2 regions of the Colwellia sp. BRX8-5 genome follow, and region 2 is predicted to be linked to the other one. Evidence: riboswitches for the same ligand, from Rfam matches in the RefSeq annotation. Region 2 holds a riboswitch; the other holds the start of a gene.
What was found. Region 2 has a riboswitch for lysine ahead of dapA (4-hydroxy-tetrahydrodipicolinate synthase). Riboswitches for the same ligand answer to the same signal wherever they lie in the genome.
Positions count from the first base shown of each region.

Region 1 (10,276 bases), on a different contig from region 2:
CGCTGTTGCCCGTTCTTTTTGGCTAATCGGTTGCAAATAAACTTGGGTGTTAACAATATTATGTTCGGCTAATAACGCTTTTAAGTCGTCTATATGCTGCTCAGTCGCCACTGGATGTTTAATTTCATTGGCACGTAACATCGCTGAGTTTAATATTTTGTAGCCACCCTTCATGTTTACTTTGGGTGAAACAGTCACCCAGCACTTATCCGTCACCTGTATTTCAAAAGTACCCGATGTTTCTAATTGACAACTAAAACCATTGGTTTCAAGTACTTGGCACAGAGGGAGTAAATCAACCATCGCTGGCTCACCGCCTGTGATAACAATGTGTTTGGCTTGATAACCTTCTGCCGTTATCATCGCTAAAATATCTTTAACCGTAAGCGCTGACCACGTTTGAGATTCAGCTTCTTTTGTTAACATAGCATTCGGTGTTACTTCATCTTCAAGGTTTATTGCCCAAGTATGCTTAGTATCACACCACGAGCAAGCAACGGGGCAACCTTGTAAACGGATAAAAATTGAAGGTTGACCGGTAAAAGCGCCCTCTCCTTGAATAGTTTCAAATAATTCATTAATTTTGTATTTTACGGTCATCGGGGTTTTTGCCTGTTTATTGCTGGTGTAAATTGAAGTAAAATGCGCGATATTAATTATACCCTAAGAGACTTTAGAAATGACAAACAAAGTTGTTGTTATTTATTCTGGTGGCATGGACTCATTCACTGTTCTTAATCGCGCCTTGCATGATGGCAAAGAAGTGTTCGCATTAACCTTTGATTACGGACAGCGTCATGTCAAAGAAATTGAATTTGCCAGTACGGTTTGTCAATCACTTGATGTAAACCATAAAATTATCGATATATCATCTATTAATCAATTACTTGCTGGTTCTTCATTAACCGACAATATTGATATTCCTGAAGGTCATTACGAAGCTGAAAGTATGAAATCAACGGTTGTACCTAACCGTAACATGATTTTGTTATCACTTGCGGTCGGTTATGCCGTTTCAGTGGGGGCTAGCCAAGTTTATTACGGCGCACATTCAGGAGACCATGCAATATATCCTGATTGTCGTCCCGAATTTGTAATGAAAATGAATGAGGTGTGTAAAATAGCTAACTACGAGTCAGTAGAAATATTTAGCCCTTATTTAACGGTTACTAAAAGTGATATTTTAACCGATGGATTAAAAATGGGCTTAAGCTATGATAATACTTGGACGTGTTATAACGGCCGTGAAAAAGCCTGTGGAAAATGTGGTGCCTGCCAAGAGCGTTTAGAAGCTTTCAGTGATAATAATGTTACCGATCCGTTAAGTTACGAATCTTGATAAATAAAAGATAAAACACGGCAAGGTGTTTTATCTTTTTTCTGTACTGACCAAAGAAATATTACGCTTAAAGCTTATGAAAATAAGGCATTGTGTAGCTTTTCAACGGTTTCATTTGCTTGTTTCTCGTCGACTAAGAAACATAAGTTATGTTCACTGGCGCCATGACAAATCATCCGCACGTTTATCCCTGATATAGTTTCAAAAATACTGGTACCAACGCCATTACTGCGATGCATTTTATTTCCTATAACCGCTATTAACGATAAACCGTGCTCTACGGTGACTTCACAAAGCTGTTCTAATTCTTCAACAACGGTTGAATTTAAAAGCGCTTGCGTCGACCCCGTTGGATTATCAAAGGTTAGCGCAATACTGATTTCACTGGTGGTAATTAAATCAACACTCAGTTCATGTTTGGCTAAAATACCAAAGACTTGTGCAAGAAAACCACTAGCATGTAGCATAGCAGGACTCTTTACCGTTACTAATGTTTGCTCTCTACGTAAGGCTATTGAGCGGTATATTGGGCTCGATTCAACAAACTGTTGAATGCGTGTACCCCCCTTCTCTGGTTCCTTACTTGAACCAACAAAAACCGGAATATTCTTTCTCATCGCAGGAATGAGTGTTGCCGGATGAAGAATTTTTGCGCCAAAGGTCGCCATTTCAGCCGCTTCGCCAAAACTGATTTCTTTAATAGCACGGGCATGCTCGGTAATACGTGGGTCTGTGGTAAAAATACCGACAACATCAGTCCAAATAGAAAGATTATCGGCATGTAACGCTTCGGCTAAAAGTGCCGCACTGTAATCAGATCCACCACGGCCTAGGGTTGTCGTATGACCGTCCTCGTCTTGACCAATGAAACCTTGGGTAACGATAACTTTATCAACCAGCAAAGGCATAAGAAATTGCTGTGCGTTATTAGCGAGCATCTCAAGGTTAACAACGGCTTTACCGTATAATGCGTTGGTTTTCATAACTTGGCGAACATCAAACATTTCGCCATTAACACCAACAGATTTAAGGACTTGTGCAAAGATACATGAACTCATTTGTTCACCAAATGACAAAATTGCATCGGCTATGCGTGGGCAATAATTAAGTGATTGCGCGTTAGAGAACTCGCTTAACTCATTTAGCAGTTGATCAATTTGAAAGTTTAGCTGTGTTTCTTCAGCTAAATGTTGGGTAATATTAAATTGGATAGCGCGAATACTGCTAATGATTGTTAATTGTTCATGCTGAGATACATCTTTTTGACTTAAACGAACCAGTAAATTAGTAACGCCTGAACTTGCAGATACGACAACAACTTTGTTACTTGCATCGTTTTTAATGATCTGAGCGCATCGTAACATCGCTTGATGATCAGCTAGACTTGTGCCGCCAAATTTTGCAACAGTAAAAGGTAATAATGACATCTAAGGTCTCCCTAATTAAGCCCCCAGTAATAATTATAGGGTAACTTTATAAACTTCAAGGAAGAGCATGGCTGAATTAAGAAGTGTTCTTGGTAAGATAAACTAAACTTTTCAGCCAGAAGCTCTCCACCATAATCTAATTAGCACTTAACATACTAACTAGAGGTGACAATCCTAGGGATTCAGCCCTAGTAACCGAATAAATAACGCCACTCGCTAATTACTCTCGGCAATAGTCTCCCTCAATAACAGTCAAAAGAATGGTGGTTCTTCGTGTTATCTACCTAGCTACTGCTCCTCTTCTGGTTGATTATTAAAAACATACAATTTGAGTATTTATTCTAATAACCGACATGTGGATTAAATCCTATCTGTAATAATAAATCAACAGGCTAAGTCGATCTTTTTTAGAAATAATAGCTTAATAGTATTACCCATAGTTCAACTAAAGCATGGCTAGGCTTTTATATAAAAATTAACGGTTGCTGCAGCGCATTAATTTTATACCACCGACATCCGTTGAAAAACCAAGATTTTTATAAAAGCTCTCCAGTTCAGGTAAGCAATATAATTCAAAATGTTTTACTTTGATTAATTTATCATGGTTTTTAACCAGGCTCATCAATTGCTGACCGATACCATTACCGCGATGAGAGGCGCTTACAATCACATCAAAGATTATTGCTTTATAGATAAAGTCGCTTAGAATTCGCGTAAAACCAATGAGCTCATTGTCTACATCGAGAATACCAATACAAATTTGAGAACCACGAATACAATTTTGAGTGTCTTCGAGTGAGCGTTCTTTACCCCACCATACACTTTTATAAAGCTGGTGAACTTGCTTTATATGGTCGTCAGAAAATCTATAAATTATGGTCATCTTTAATTTTTAAACTCAATATTCACTGACCTATTAACAGACAGTAATTAGCCAGCAACATTATTTAATAAGGGTAACACCCGCAACTTCTACCACTGTTTTTGCATCAGCACGTTCAATAACTTTTAATAGTGTTGTTTGAATAGTTTCATCTTTTCTCGCATCACCTTTACTGGTAAATTTTTGCTCTTGTGGAGCATCACCTTCAGCGGCAATAAAACCAACCACAACTTCAGTAGCACAATCAGCTGACTGACCAAAATAAGCTAATGAAATTTGTGGGTAGCCTTGAAATCCTTTCTTAACTCTTTTATCAATACGTTTAGTCGATTTGTCTAAGTTCATAATAATTATCCAAAAAATAACGCGATATTCGCGCGAATAAAACAATAGTTATCTAAAGTCATAAGTGATTTATCAATATAAGCTAACCCACTACAACACATGCTGAACCCATAAGATGAATATCAATACTACATGAGGAAATGCAACAGTAGGCCTAATTGATTGACAGGCATATTCTTTAATTAAGGTAAGACCTGATAAGCTAACTTTATGATATTCAGAGTTAAATTGACATACATTTTCACTACTGTCGGCTGAAATATATTTTTCCAGCTGTAAAAGCCGTGTCTCAATACGTGATTGAAATGTCTTCCAAACAGCATCTTGAAGCCATAAAACGACTAAGATTAAAAAGATAGGAATCGTGATTACATTCGATATAATGGCTATTAGTAAAACGATAACGGCAATAAGTTTTATATAAAGCGAATGTTTCTCATAGCTGTCAAACTGATTTTGGAGTAAGGACCATTCTGAGCTGAATTTATTTTTTTCCATTTTTCCCTCTTATAATGAGAATAAATTTTTGCAACACGTAGCACGATACAATAAGTTTTTAATTAAAATGTAAATAATAAAAACTAAAATCGATTTGTATACGTATAACTAACAGTAACCAACTCAATGGTAAATAAAATGTTTGGGATATTTAAAAAAGACCCGATAAAAAGATTAAATAAACTCTATGAAGCTAAGCTTGAACAAGCGATGTTTTCGCAAAGAAATGGAGATATAAAGTCATATTCGATGATCACTGCTGAAGCAGAAAAAATAGCCGTGCAGATTAAAGATTTAGAAAATTCACAAAAGAACTAACGCGCTAATAGCGAACACCCCGCCACTTCATTTAAGGTGATGGCGGGATTTTATTGTTTTCCCTTTTAAACCCGGTATTTATCTGCTTGCGGTCTTCAGTACACTCAATTGATTAATAATTCGTAATGATCAGCCTTTTTGGTAAAGCCAACCCGTCTCAAGTAAAGTTCATGAGCATCATCTGATGGCTCGACGATTAAATGTTTAATACCTTCTTGTCTTAGTTGATTTTCTTCAGCAGAGAACATAAATTTGGCTGCTTTAAAATCTCGGTCTTCGGGAATGATATAGTCGAGTAGCACTTCAACCTTACCGTCCTCATCTAACTCCCGATAAGCAAATAATCCTACGGGTTTCATGTTCCTAAACAATAACAATACCACGGCATCATCAAGTTGCTGCCACTGAAAGTTTTTACATAAGCCAATGATATCTTTACCGTAACGTTCCTTTAACAAGTTGAAAAAAGATGATTCCACTGATTTTAATTTAATTAAATCAAATTGATCTTTTTCTTGATAAATACGGATTAAATAGTATACATCAACCAAAGCTATCCAACCGTTTAAAATAAAAACAGGGTAGGCATCAATAAAGTACCCGTAAACACTAAAGGCAGCAGCACCAAATAAATTTATCCAACGCAATCGTTTGATATTAGACATCATTAACGATAAGGCAATTAGCACACTTGCAACATAACCAAAGGCTTCTAACAGGGACATGACAATACTCTTTTAGTAAAACAACGGGCATAGTATAATAATCTGACCAATTGGTCAGAAAAACACGATTAGATCTTGACACATGAGTCAGGAAAACACAATATATGGCTATTAAATGTATTAAACAGCTAGTTATGGCTCAACTATAATACTAAATAAAAGCAATACATAGCTATGCTATTAGCAACCAATTAACAAATTAAAAAGCATGGACGTTTACATAATTGTTACCTAATGCTTTTCAACTCAATTATTATCTAAAGGGATCACTATGCACTTACCTCAAAATATCATTCGTCAAAAACGTAATAAACAAGCTTTAACTGTAGATGAAATTCAATGCTTTGTTGACGGTCTTAAAACAGGTGATTTCACCGATGCACAAGTTGGCTCTATGGCTATGGCTATTTGGCTTAATGGCATGACAACCGATGAAGTTGTTAATCTAACCATGGCTATGCGTGACTCGGGTACGGTTGTTGATTGGCATAATAAATTAAACAAACCCATTGTAGATAAACATTCAACGGGTGGTGTTGGTGATAAAGTAAGCTTAATGCTAGCACCAATAGTCGCGGCATGTGGGGCTAATGTGCCAATGATTGCAGGACAAGGTTTAGGTCATACTGGTGGTACGGTTGATAAATTAGAGGCCATCCCTGGTTTTAATGTTCGCCCTAGCCTTGCAGAGTTCCAAGCAACAGTTAAAGAGCAAGGCACAGCAATTATTTCACAAACCAAAGATTTAGCACCAGCCGACAAACGTCTTTATTCAATTCGTGACGTAACGAGCACAGTAGAATCCATCCCATTGATCACCGCTTCTATTTTATCAAAAAAATTAGCAGCTGGCCTCGAGTCTTTAGTCATGGATGTAAAAGTAGGCAATGGCGCGATGATGGCCGATATTGAATCAGCTCAAGCATTAGCTCATTCAATTGTCTCAGTCGCCAATGGCGCAGGAACACCGACACAAGCATTAATCACTGATATGAATCAACCGCTGGGAACCACAGTGGGTAATGCGCTTGAAATACAAGAAACTATAGATTATTTGACCGGAAAATATCGTGAACCAAGGTTGCATGAAGTCACGATAGCCCTTGCTGCTCGAATGTTATTAACCAGTAAAATAGCCCGTGATATTGAACAAGCAACAACGTTGGCCGAAGAGGCATTAACATCAGGTAAAGCCGCTGAAATATTTGGCAAAATGATCACCGCGATGGGTGGCCCAGCTGATTTATTAACTCACAGTGAAAGTTTACTGCCTAAAGCTAATATGACTAAAAACATCGTCGCCTCAAAAGCTGGTTACATTGGCATTATGGATACTCGTGCTATAGGTATGGCATTAGTAGAAATGGGTGGTGGTCGTGTCGACCATAATCAAAGCTTAGATTACAGTGTCGGCTTTAGTGATATTAAGCCAAAAGGCACGAAAGTCGCTGAAGGTGACATCATTGCTATTGTTCATGCCAAAGATGACGCTCAAGCAACTCAAGCGATTAAACAATACTTAAGTGCGGTTGAAATTTCAGTAGCGCCAGTTATTGTTGAACCTGTGATACATCAACTCATTACCTAATTATTGATACTCAACTGAGATGAATCCATTATTAAGGCGACTGTAAAGTCGCCTTAACTTTTTATCCCCTTCTTTAAATAAATTTATAAAATGAGAACAATTATGTCGAGAGCAATTATTTTGGTCATTGACGGTTTTGGCTTAGGTCATGCCCCTGATGCAGAAGCTTTTGGTGATGTTAACGCCAACACCTTTGCAAATTTAGCTGAAAAATTTCAAGAAATTAAAGGACGCCCTTTAAAGCTTCCTCATTTAAGTAAACTGGGCTTAGTTAAGGCTTGTCAACAAGCGTCAGGTCGCACGCTTTGTGTTGAACCCGTTAAGCCAACGAAAGGGGCTTATGGTTACGCTGCTGAAATAAGTACTGGTAAGGATACCCCTAGTGGTCACTGGGAAATGGCAGGAGTGCCGGTTTTATTTGATTGGACTTACTTTACTGATAAGAAAAATAGCTTCTCAGCAGAACTGATGGCACAAATAAACCAAGCCACAGGTTATGCTGATATGTTAGGAAATTGCCATGCCTCTGGTACCGATATTATCGCTAATTTAGGCGAACAACATATAAAAACAGGTTTACCTATTTGTTACACCTCAGGCGACAGTGTTTTCCAAGTTGCCGCCCATGAACAACACTTTGGCTTAGATAATCTTTATAAATATTGTCAACAAGTGCGGGTAATACTCGATCCGTTAAATATAGGACGTGTGATCGCTCGCCCTTTTATTGGTGAGATTCCTGCCGATTTTGAGCGAACAGGTAATCGCAGAGATTATTCAGTATTACCTCCAGCGACCACCGTATTAGAAAAATTAACGCAAGCCGATGGTACGGTGATAAGTGTCGGTAAAATTGCCGATATTTTTGCGCATCAGGGTATTAGTATCAAAACCAAAGCAACCGGACTACCTGCGTTATTAGATGCAACGCTCGCACATATGAAAACCGCAGCAGATAAGAGTATTATTTTTACCAATCTAGTTAATTTTGATCAAGACTTTGGTCATCGACGTGACCCTGTCGGGTTTGGCGAAGCGTTAGAATATTTCGATGAGCGTTTAGCGGAGTTTTTAGATCAAATGGCTGATGATGACTTACTGCTATTAACCGCTGATCACGGTTGTGATCCTACTTGGCCAGGCAATGATCATACGCGTGAATTCGTGCCAGTTATCGCTTATCACAATCATATCCATTCGATAAACTTAGGCCAACGCAATAGTTTTGCCGATTTGGGACAAACTTTAGCCAGTTTATTTACCTTAGACGCAATGGATTATGGTCAGTCTTTTTTAGACGAACTAAAGTTTTAATCATTGAAGCCTTAACTCAAGGACCCTAGTTGGTCCCTTGATAAACGTATTTACTAACAATAAATTGGCTTTTCAATTTGCCAACAGATTTAACAACACTGCCTGATATCAACAGATTAAATAAAAAAACCGAGTAAACTATTATTGATACATAGTCTTACTCGGTTATTAATCATTGATTTTTATTGAGTATTTAAAGAAGGCCTAATGTTACATCAATGATTTATTAGCATCTCGGTATTGCGCAAGGAGTAATTCTGTCGAACTGTCTGAAAGTTCAGTATTATTAGGCTGTCCAATGCGAGATAATATATCATCACCTAATATTTTCCCAAGCTCGACCCCCCATTGGTCGAAGGAATTTAAGTTCCAAATAACCCCTTGAACAAAGACTTTATGCTCATATAAAGCAATTAGCGTCCCAAGTTGGTATGGTGTTAATCGGTCAAAGGTCAAGGTATTCGATGGTCGATTCCCTGGCATTTCTTTATGTTTGGCAATCACTTTGGCTAATGCTTCTTCCATACCTGAAGCGACAAGTTCATCATAGGCTTGTTGATGTGTTTTACCTTGCATTAGCGTTTTACTTTGTGCAAAACAATTGGCAACGAGCATATCTTGGTGACCGTTCATATTATGTTCAGCAACTAATGGCTGAATAAAATCAACCGGTACTACTGACGTACCTTGATGTAATAACTGATGAAAAGCATGTTGACCATTCGTGCCTTCTGCGCCCCAAATAACCGGACCGGTAGTACTGCTGACAATTTCATTATTAAGCTGGCAGCTTTTACCGTTAGACTCCATGTCCATCTGTTGTACATACGCAGGAAAACCACGTAAATAATGACTGTATGGTAATAAAGCATGAGTTTGACAACCAAAAAAGTTATGGTTCCACACCCCTAACATCCCCATGAGTACCGGTAAGTTTTGCTCAAGCGGTGCCTCTTTAAAATGCTTATCAAGATCGGCAGCACCTTTTAGTAATTCAGTAAATCCTTGATTACCTATTGCCATCGCAATAGGCATGCCAATAGCTGACCATAATGAATATCGTCCCCCAACCCAATCCCACATCGGAAAAACATTGTCACCATTAATACCAAATTCGACCGCTTTAGTTACATTGGATGATATGGCAATAAAGTGTCGGTTTAGCTGCTCAAACGTAACACCATAGTCATAAAACCATTGGCGAGTAGACTCGGCATTCGTCAGAGTTTCCTGAGTATTAAAAGACTTTGATGCGATCAACACCAAGGTTGTTTCAGGGTTTAAATGAGTTAAAACATCATGTAGATGATTTCCATCTATATTGGCCACAAAATGCTGTTTAGGCCCACCTTCAACATAAGGTTTTAATGCAGTAGTCACTATTTTAGGCCCTAAGAAAGAGCCACCAATACCTAGATTTAAGACATCAGTAATAGATTTACCACTATAACCTAACCATCTCTTGTCACGCACTTGGTTAACGACTGCTTCTACCTTAAGGCGCACCGCTTTGATTTGAGGTATAATATCAACACCGTCAACAAGTACAGGTGTACTGTCTTGTTGTCGCAAAGCTGTGTGTAATACCGATCTGTTCTCAGTATTATTAATCGGCGCACCAGCGAACATCGCCTCTCTTTTTTCAGCTAATTGCGCTGATTCGGCTAACTCGATTAACAAAGCGCGCGTTTTCTCAGTAATACGATTTTTTGAATAATCTAAATTTAAGCGACAAGCACTAACCGATAAATTTTCTGCTCGTAGTGGATCACTGGCAAACAAGTCACGCAAATGGCTACTTTTTATCTCAAGCAAGTGTTGTTGAAGTTCTCGCCACTT
Region 1 covers NZ_JACGVR010000014.1:82,770-93,045, reverse strand. The annotation lists gene queE (7-carboxy-7-deazaguanine synthase QueE) at 1-600, opposite strand, end outside; gene queC (7-cyano-7-deazaguanine synthase QueC) at 680-1,339, shown strand; gene lysC (lysine-sensitive aspartokinase 3) at 1,414-2,766, opposite strand; lysine riboswitch at 2,878-3,076, opposite strand; gene H4J62_RS11310 (GNAT family N-acetyltransferase) at 3,242-3,649, opposite strand; gene H4J62_RS11305 (hypothetical protein) at 3,710-3,994, opposite strand; gene H4J62_RS11300 (hypothetical protein) at 4,085-4,492, opposite strand; gene H4J62_RS11295 (DUF6435 family protein) at 4,631-4,810, shown strand; gene H4J62_RS11290 (hypothetical protein) at 4,915-5,535, opposite strand; gene deoA (thymidine phosphorylase) at 5,807-7,123, shown strand; gene H4J62_RS11280 (phosphopentomutase) at 7,226-8,437, shown strand; gene pgi (glucose-6-phosphate isomerase) at 8,648-10,276, opposite strand, start outside.
Region 1: it holds a riboswitch for lysine, as region 2 does, so the genes downstream of both, lysC (lysine-sensitive aspartokinase 3) here and dapA (4-hydroxy-tetrahydrodipicolinate synthase) in region 2, are expected to answer to the same signal.

Region 2 (10,276 bases):
ATCATTGTGACCTAATACTACCTTGTTTGTTAAAAAAATCGTCGATGGCAAAAGCTCATGAGCGCTAGCATTTTCTTCAAAATTAGGGGATAAAGGCAAAACAATATTAGCCGTATTGGCGATAGCTTTAGCAAATGTGACATCTGATGTTGGCTCGGCTAGGTCCGGATCGACAAATAAGATATCAAAACCAATAGCGGCAGGTTTTGCAGACGCTAATTTATCGACTAGTTGAGCGTGAACTTTACGTGGCCAAGGCCAACGGCCTATTGTTTGAATACTTTTATCATCGATAGCAATAATAACAGCATGATTTTCTTTAACTTGCTTTTGCTTAAGCACAACATCATAAAACAAGGTGTTTAACACATTTTCTGGCGTATAAAAAAATATGAAAAGGAAGCTAATGAGCAGCATTGCCATTAAATTTTTGTCTTTAAATAGTAGCCTAAACATAATGCTAATCATGACCTATTACAAAAGAATAAAAAGCGCTAAAAAAGCAAACGATATAAGCGCGTTATCATCATTATTACTGATAGTCTTCACGTCGCTCCACTCTCCATGAACATTTAATTTTTTATTGATAACACGCGAACGTATATAGATATCTCTGTCGTTGGGTATAGGTATTGAAAGCGTTTTTACTACCGATTCAAGAACCTGGGTATTAGCCATAAAATCAGACTCATCAGCAACCTGTATCTGTACTGACTCATCGACCTTAAGTGCTGACCAATCAACGACTAACTGATCAGTTTTATGCTGATAACTCCATTGCACAGGAGATAATAATGCCTGCCATAAAAAATCATTGCCCTTCGAAAAAGGTCCTCGACCTTTATGATCAACGCCAGCCACCCGCCAATAGTATTTCCCAAAAGGAAGTGTATTAGGAATAATAAATGAGCTTTCAGACAAATTTGTTAAAATAATAACATTGTCAAAATTACTATCCGAGGCGATTTGTAAAAGCGAACCTGATAATTCTTTCGCATAAGCCCAAGTAAGTTCACGAGTACCAGCATCAAAAAAGCTATCTACTTCACTAATGGCTGGAGGTAATGGCTTATTATTAACAGAAAATGAAGTACTTCGAGCGAACCCTTCTATATTTGAAAGACTAAGCGCACTAACTCTAATAAAGTAATCGCCATCTACGATTTTTGCGAGCGTAGCAACTGTTTGAGATTGATGTTGCTGCCAAACAATATCTGTAAAAGTATTATTAGATGAAATTTGCACTTTGTATGCTATTGCATCCTTAACATTTTCCCAGTCAAAATTTACCTCCTCACCTTCAAAGCGGTTTTTTGTGCTGATAAAACGTGGGGCATTCAATAGCATTATCGGTTTACTAGGAACCTGTCCTTTCGCTACTTTACTGGCAAACCCTTTCGCTATATATTCACTTTGCATTTGTGCGTTAACTTCGACCTCGCCCTCTAATACCTCAATAAGTGAATTATGATCTTGCGAGGAATGTGCAACTCTATAAACCGTGCCTCGCACTGAGCTTATGGCTGAAGCTGTAGATATATCTAAACGAGACCCTGGTCCCTTTGATTTTTTTGCCTGTGTTTCAACTTTACCTTGGTGAAGTTTTAGTTGCGTATCCGCCATTCCTGTTTTGCCATAACTTATTAAAGACTCAAAAGACAATTTACTTTTTTCAAGAAGAGTAAGCACAGAGCCATCAACAAGCGTGAGGCTGACACTAGAATTAGCATCAACAGTTAATATATCACCAAAGCTCAATATTGAGCCGAGTTTAGTGACTTGCGTTTCACCTTGTTTAAAGAAGGTACTTTTGCCCGAAATAGCCGTTATTGTCGCATAGGTTGGATAGCTTTTTATCCACGACATAGGTACTTCTATTAAGGTATTGGGCTGTAATTTTTTAGGATATGTGATTCCATTAAGTTTTTGAAGTTTTTGATAAAAAGCTGTTTCTTCAAGATATTCTTGGCTGATACTCCATAAGCTATCGCCTTCTACAACGGTATAAACCCATTTTTTTTCAGCCGCTTGTATAGTAAGAGGCAAAAAAACAACGAGTATAATATAGTAGAAAAACATCCGTTTAAAATTCACCATTAGTCCTTTATTAATCGTTTAGAATTTATTAAGAGCATTATTTATACCACAAAATTGTCTTTAATAAATATGCTTATGGCTTACTAAGTGACGATTTAATGACTAATTTGATTCCTATGCTTCATAAATGCGTTAAATCAAATTTATTACCTTCCAATTTTAACCATAATCAGAAGTCGATGGTAATCTAGTGATGATTTTCAGTCACTCTACGACTCATCATTTTGTTGCTACAAATGTAATGAAAATGTTGCAATATAATCAACAAGTATTATGATCAATACTCACTCTATTAAAAATTAAAGGAATAATAATGAGAAGAATCACCATGCTGCTATTGGTACTTATGCTTAGTTTTACTAGTAAAGCTAACGACTTATCATCAAGGGCATCGATTGAAAAATTAATGGAATTAACTGAAGTTTCAAAAATGATAGAGAGTATGCAAAGTCAAGTTACGCTAATGTTTGAAGGTATGTCGAAAAAAATGAATATTTCGAACAAAGAGAAAGTTCATTTTGATAAATATATGGATAAAGTAAATGCCCTTCTTCATGAGAAAATGAATTGGCATAGCTTTAAAGAGCCAATGATAGACATTTACAGCCGCAATTTTACCGAAGCAGAAATACAAGGGTTAATAACATTTTATCGTTCAGATATTGGCAGAAGTATGACGAAAAAAATGCCTTTAATTATTCAAGACTCAATCATACTTTCACAACAGTTAATGCAAGATTTTATACCCGAAGTCCAATCTTTAGCCAAAGAACTTAGCGCGAGTATCGAACAATCTCGCCAAAAAGAGCAAACAAACAAGTAGTTCAAAGGTATTGGCAACAGTAGTATTGTCAATACCTTATTTATAAATCAAGGCTAATTCACACAGTATTAAAACTCAAAATACTCACTAAACACTTTATATAATTCTGTACCTTGATTCACACTCGCCGAGGCAAAATGTAAAATAGGAATGACTTTTTTATCCAGTGAAATATAGTGCAATGGATCGCCGTCACCATAATTATCCATGCGTAAAATTCTCGCCAGCGGTTCACCTGCAGCTAATGGTTGACCAAATTCAGCCAAGTAATCGACCATCCCTCCCATTGGCGAATAAAAGGCTTTGTAGTTTTTTAAATAACATCCATAACGTGTCATCGTTTTAGGTCGGTATTCAGTGGTGTTGATGACGTTTTTATGCTGTAAATAATTCATAATACTTTTAGCATCTTCTAAGGCTACATCAAGATCAATCTGTTCTTGCGAGCCTAATTCAACGGTAAAGCTTTCTTTGTTAATAGACGCTGAACTAATCGAAAACTCGATACCTAATTCAGCAAAAGCGTCTTGTAATGACCACCAAGGGCAGAAGGTTGCTTCATCTAAGGCACCATCAAAGTCATTAGGAATTAATAATGTATGTGGAATATCAAAGTACTGAGCGCTTTCTTGCGCATATTCAGGGCAGTATAAATGTTTACTTGAAATAGGCCCGGTATGTAAGTCTAAAACGTAGTCAGCTTGATGAGCCAAGCGCTGTAATTGATAAGCAATGCGTTGTCCGGTCGTTAGCCCATAAATATTATGGTTAAGTTTTTCTTCAATACTTTCAATCATTAGCTTTTTAAAATTGGCTTCAATAACTTGATTTTTTTTGCCAATACATTCACGAACAAACGGCTTGATGATGCTTTCATCAAAGTGATACATCCGATTCCAATTCACTCCGGTGATAGGATCAAATCTGCCAAGGGTATATTCACCATTTTTATGATTACACCCCACAGGGTTGGCATAAGGTACTAAGGTAATATCGCCATTTATTTTTGTGTTTTTCAATAATTCTAATAGTTGAAAAATAACCGCATTACCTTGCACTTCAGCGCCATGCATATTCGCTTGAATATAAACACTGGGTGCATCAGTACGTCCTTTTATACGATAAACAGGAACGGTAAGTGCTGCGCCGCTCGCCATTTCACCAACATGCATAACTTCTTTTTTTATTTCATTCATTTTGTTCACTTTATCTTAAACATTAAGCTGAAGTATTTATCGCTATCTTAAATACCAATCCGCTGGTTGTGCTGCTCTGACTTCAACCAACGTCCCTTGACTAAACACGTATTCAGCAGCGATATGGTGACAAAGAAAAAATGGCATACTTTCAGTAAAACCGTAAGCACCGCAATAGCCAAATACCAGTTGATCGCCAACAGATACGTCATCAGGCAAAGGCAACTTACCCAATTTGTCCATACTGGTACATAGCGGACCATGAATATCAAACAACTGTTTTTCGCGTGTAGACTCTCGTAGTAAATTGACAGGAAAAGGCTGTTCGGTTATCGCCGGTCTTAACAAATGATTAATACCTGCGGCTAAGACTAACTGCTCTTGACCATAATTCATTTTTCTATCAACAACGGGGACCACATAATAACCACACTCAGCAACCGCAAAACGGCCCAATTCTAACCATAACTCTTCGGCACCTGCCTGCTGCTTTATGATCGCCAGATCAGCAATAATTTTCTGCCAAGAAAGTGTTTTGCCTTGCTGTAAATAATCAATACCTAAACCGCCACCTAAATCTAAGATTTTTAATGGCATACCTATGTCATCAGCTAAACCTTTTAATGGTGCAACCATTTGTGACCACAGCGAGAACATTTTTTCATTACTGAGCATATTGCCCCATTGAAAAATATGTAAACCACACAACTCAATACCAGGAAAGTTAACGACTTTAATGCTTTGCCACTGCTCTATCGACAAACCAAATGGTGTTAGGCAATTTCCCCCTAAAGGGTTTTTTTCACCCTCTGGCCATTGCAACTGAACCCGCAACAGCACTCTTGGCTTAACATCATGCTCAATAGCTGCTTCATTTAACCAAGTTAATTGATTCAAACTTTCAGCAACAAAAATATTAACCCCTTGTTTAATGAACGACGTTATTTGTGCTTTTGATTTTGCCGGACCGGTATTTAAGATACGTTCGGGTGTAATACCTTGCTTTAAGACTTGATTTAATTCGCCACTGCTCGCCACATCAAAATTAAAACCCGCATCGTCTAAGGTTTTAATGATGTTAGATAACGGGTTCGCTTTTACCGCAAACCATAACTTAATGACGTCTTGGCGTTGTAGTTCGGCTAAATGGGCTTTAAGCGCATCAAGATGATAAACAAAGTAACCTTCTTGCTGGCTACTTTCAGGTTGTTGCTTTGTTAACTCAGCGCTTAATTCAAGCGCCGAAGGAGAATCAAAACAATAGGTAGTATTTACTAACTCAGACATGATATTCCTGCTTTACCTTAGAGGGCTTAACGTAAAATAGACTCGAGCTCTAACGAGGCATTACTTTTTTCATCGCGATATTTAACGATTAATGCACAAGCCATATTTAAACCGTGCGTTTTCGCCCACGCCCCTGAAACCGGACGTGTTCCTGGCACCACTACAGCACGTTCAGGAATATCAGCACCTTTTTCAAGCATCACTTCATTCACACAATCGTAAACAGGCACTGACGCTGAAAGTGAGACACCTGGCGCTAAAACAGCCCCTTTTTTAACAACAATACCTTCGACAATGACCACACCAGCACTTAGAAAGGCACCATCTTCGATAATAACAGGGCTTGCACCAACCGGTTCTAAAACACCACCAATTTGAACAGCGGCAGAAACATGAACATTTTTACCTATTTGGGCGCACGAGCCAATTAATGCATGGCTATCAATCATAGTACCTGTATCAACAAAAGCCCCAACATTAATGTAAGCGGGTGGCATAATAATGACACCAGGAGCAACATGCGCACCACGGCGAACTGAAGAACCACCCGGTACTAATCGCACTTTATCGTCAGCGGTAAACTCACGCGCAGGTAAATTATGTTTATCGACAAACCCCTTATAAATGCCATCAAAAGCAATGTTTTCGCCCGCTTTAAATGCTGATAATATAGCTTCTTTTACGGCTACATTGGCCTGCCAATTTCCTGCTTCATCTTGATTTGCCGCACGAACAGTACCTGCTTCTAATTGTGTTAATGTTTCTTGCCAATTCATTTTAAATTCTCATGTTAATACTTAAAGGGATCACTTAGCTTGAGTTTCAAGCCATTGATTAATTAATTTATCTGATGCTAACAGCGAGTTGCAGTCGTTAAGTTCTAAATGGGTTAACGGCGCACGTAAAAAGGGAGTGTTGATCATTTTATTTTGGTGCATTAATACTTTTACGGGTATGGGACTTGCCACCTGAAAAAGCTCATCGACCGCATTTTGCCAAAGTGGAAATAAACCTTGAGTCTCACCAGCTAGTGATAGCTCGACGTATTGATGAGTCGCTGCCGGCCAGACATTACTACAAACCGAAACTAACCCTTTTACACCTGCTTGTGCTAAGTAAGGCATCATGGCGTCTTCACCACTATATAGGGCTATATCTGGACAATACTGGCGATAGGCGAGTACCTGATTTAAATCGCCACTGGCTTCTTTTAACGCCCAACAATGCTGATGATTTTGCACCGCCTGTAAAGTTTCAATAGCAATAGAAACACCGCTACGAGAGGGGACGTTATATAACATACAGGGGAAGTTGGCGGCATCAAGTAAAGCACTAAACCATTGCGTTTGACCTATCACACCCGGCTTTGCGTAAATGGGACTACCAAGTAAGTAGGCTGAAATAGGTAATTTATTACAAGCTGTTATCCAATTAATTTGCTCGGTTAACTGATAACCGCCAACAGCAACCATTAAAGGTGCGCTTAGTGATAATTGGCAAACGAATTCAACAATCTTAACTTGCTCTTGCGATGTTAAGGCCAGGCCCTCTCCTGTACTACCTAGCAAGACAATACCATTACCGGCGTCAGACTGACTAATAGCTAATTGTTTGAGGCTTGGAAAATCGATTTGACCATCATCAAGTAATGGCGTAATTAATGCGGTCCATAAAATAGTATGATGAAGCGTTGGGTTAGCTGTTAAGCTAATTTTTTTTGATAGTTTTATTTGATTCATTTCTCTCGAACTCTGTTCGTTCGGAGAACTTTTAGGCGTTTGTAATAACCAAGATAACAATCACTTATGTGAAGAGCATTAGGCTTTACAAAGGCCAGAAGCTCCCCACCAAGTTGGTGACAATTGTTAGGATTCAACCCAAACAACCGATAAGTAAATTATCAAAAAATTACTTACCTCGGCATTAATCCCCCTCGTTACCAATCATTAGAGCTTGATCTCTTTATGATAACTACCTGGTTAATGCTCCTCTTCTGGCCCTTTATCATAAGTTTCGCTTGTTTGAAAAAACAAAACTTTATTGAATTCAGGACAACAACATTAGAACATTTATTCTAATGTTGAGTCAATAGTGCTCTAAATGAAGATAATACGGATATATTATATCTTATGAAACAATGATCGCTTGTTCAATTTGTGCCAAGCGGTCTTGCCCCCAACAAATAACATTTTGAAATCGAAAACAAGGCGCTCCCCATAACCCCATGCCATCTAAAGTACTTTGGTTGGTATCAGACCATTGTTGCCAGTCATGTTCATTATTATATTCTAACGCTTGTAGATAATTGATTTTATGCTGCTGACATAAAGATTCGATTACCGATTTATTTGATAAGTCTAAACCGTCAACATAAATGGCCTTAAACGCAGACTTAATAAAATCGAGTTCTTTATTTTGTTGTTCTGCATACGAAAAAATTTGAAAAGCATTAAAAATACCTTGCCCTAAAGGATCTGCAATACCGGTAAAAGGAATATTAAGTTTTTTAGCTTCACGACTGGCATCAAAAACAGCATAACGTTCTTTATTTTCTGTCGTGGTTAACCCCCGCATAATCAAAGGTAATAACGGCTTTATCTTTAAAGGGATCTGATAATGCTGACTTAACTTTTCTGCTTGTAATAAACCAATGTAAGAATAAGGGCTTCGTAATGAAATAAAGGCTTCTAATATTTTCGTGTCAGCGATGTCAGCGATGTCAGCTGCATTATCTTTCACTTGTTGCTCAGCAAAGACTAATTTATTTTTTTGATAAACAGCAACACTGTCATCTTTTGCTAAACCAAAGTCAGCCAAACGTTTTTCTAGATGCTCAAGCCTATCAATACCAACAAACCATTGCCCCGCAATAAAAATAGACGAAGGTAAGTAATGCCCTTGTTTAACTAAACGTATTAAATTTTTAATTTGATAATTTATTACCGGTGTAGAAGCATGATAGTAGTAATCAAAATCATTCGACCAAGTCTGTTGAAAGAGTTGCCAAGCATTATCGAGTGTTTTAGGTCGCAACTGCCACATTTGCTGACCAGTAAAGAGTGATTCTTGAGTCGGTCGTTGCGTTATTTTTTTCAATTGATATTGATCAGCAATAAAGTTGGCATCTTTTATTGCCCAAGTGCGCATTAATTTGGGATCGATAGTTACCCCTGGAACACTTTCATAGACTAAGAACAATTTAAATTGAATATTGAAACGTTGCTCTAGCTCTGGTAACACTTGAATCAGCATAAAGCTATAAGGGTCATTAAGTGCTAAGTAAACTTCAGCGACAGGTGTTTTTCTAAACCAGTTAGGGACGGTAAAATAGCGAAATTTTAATAACCATGCACGCTTATCACTGCGTATTAGTTTCACTTTAAACCAAGTAAAAAATTTAGTAAAAATAACCCACTCCCTGAATTTTATATGGTGATTTGCAAATTTATTATTCGCCTTTCTGACATGATAATAATATTCACGTAGAATAGCGGCTATTATAAACATATCTTTTCGTTAAGCGTATAAAATACCGTTAATTAATTTAGGGTATAAGTTATATATTTATGAATGCCATAACCCAATTATTTGAGAATAACTTTGTTAGATAACATCAATCAATTATTGCTGCGTAATCCCGATTTACTAAAAGCAAAAGCGCCATTATTTATCAACTTACCTATTGACGATTTTTTTGAAGAATACCATGCACTTCACCCTCAAGCAGTGATGACATGTTATAACACGAATTATCAATCACATTTACAAGCCAAACGATTAGACCTCACTCAAATGACTGCGGTATTTAATGTCTATTATCAAAGTAAGACTGCCCACGACTTAGTGATTATTCAGTTTCCTAAAAGTAAGGCCGAGTTAACTTTTATGCTCGCGATGATAAAAGACTCGATAGCAAATGAATGTTTAGTTTTGGTTGTCGGTGAGAATAAAAGCGGTATTAAGTCATTAGCAAAGTTGACCGAACAACAGCTTGGCGATTGTGCAAAAATTGATGCTGCTCGCCATTGCTTATTATTCGCAAGCAATATACTTGCGACGCAAGAGTCTTTTATCTTAGACAACTGGCTAAAGCCATATTCTTTTATGATTAAAGACACAAGTGTAGATGTGGTTGCCTTGCCTGGTGTATTCAGTCAAAACGGCCTCGACATTGGCACTCAGGTATTGTTGGAAAATTTACCAAAGAAAATTACCGGCGAGCTACTCGATTTTGGCTGTGGTGCCGGAGTCATAGCCAGTTACTTGGGTAAAGTTTTTCCTGAGATTAAGTTACACTTACTTGATGTCAGTGCCTTAGCATTATATTCAGCGCAAGCAACATTGAAATTAAATAATTTAACTGGTCACGTTTTTCCATCAGATAGCTTGTCAGATGTAAAAGGTAAGTACGATTACGTTATTTCAAATCCACCCTTTCATCAGGGCCTTAAAACCAATTATCAAGCAACAGAGACATTCCTTTCAAAAATAAAACCCCATTTAAAACCGAAAGGACAAGTCACTGTGGTGGCAAATAGTTTTCTCCGTTATCAACCCATCATGGAAGAGGCGATTGGAAGAACACAAGTTTTAGCTAAGCAAAAGGGCTTTTCTCTTTATCATTGTTCAATTTAATTGCTCAATATAAAATTTAAGTTACTATAAATATATGGAAAAAATGAAACGCATTCACTCATTAAAGAAAAAACTGATGATTATGATCATCGGTTTCATTGTATTGTTTGTTACTCTTTCTTCTTTTATCATCGCTAATTCATTTATTGAAGATACAAAAGAAGACGCAGCGACTAATACAAAATATTGGGCCGAGCTTATCGCTAATGCCAGCAGCACCAATCTTGTTAATGATAAA
Region 2 covers NZ_JACGVR010000002.1:95,641-105,916, forward strand. The annotation lists gene H4J62_RS01965 (EAL domain-containing protein) at 1-456, opposite strand, end outside; gene H4J62_RS01970 (FecR domain-containing protein) at 475-2,097, opposite strand; gene H4J62_RS01975 (DUF2059 domain-containing protein) at 2,411-2,920, shown strand; gene H4J62_RS01980 (succinylglutamate desuccinylase/aspartoacylase family protein) at 2,989-4,125, opposite strand; gene H4J62_RS01985 (PLP-dependent decarboxylase) at 4,159-5,403, opposite strand; gene H4J62_RS01990 (2,3,4,5-tetrahydropyridine-2,6-dicarboxylate N-succinyltransferase) at 5,430-6,179, opposite strand; gene dapA (4-hydroxy-tetrahydrodipicolinate synthase) at 6,210-7,142, opposite strand; lysine riboswitch at 7,233-7,404, opposite strand; gene H4J62_RS02000 (DsbA family protein) at 7,531-8,781, opposite strand; gene H4J62_RS02005 (methyltransferase) at 9,004-10,038, shown strand; gene H4J62_RS02010 (sensor histidine kinase) at 10,082-10,276, shown strand, end outside.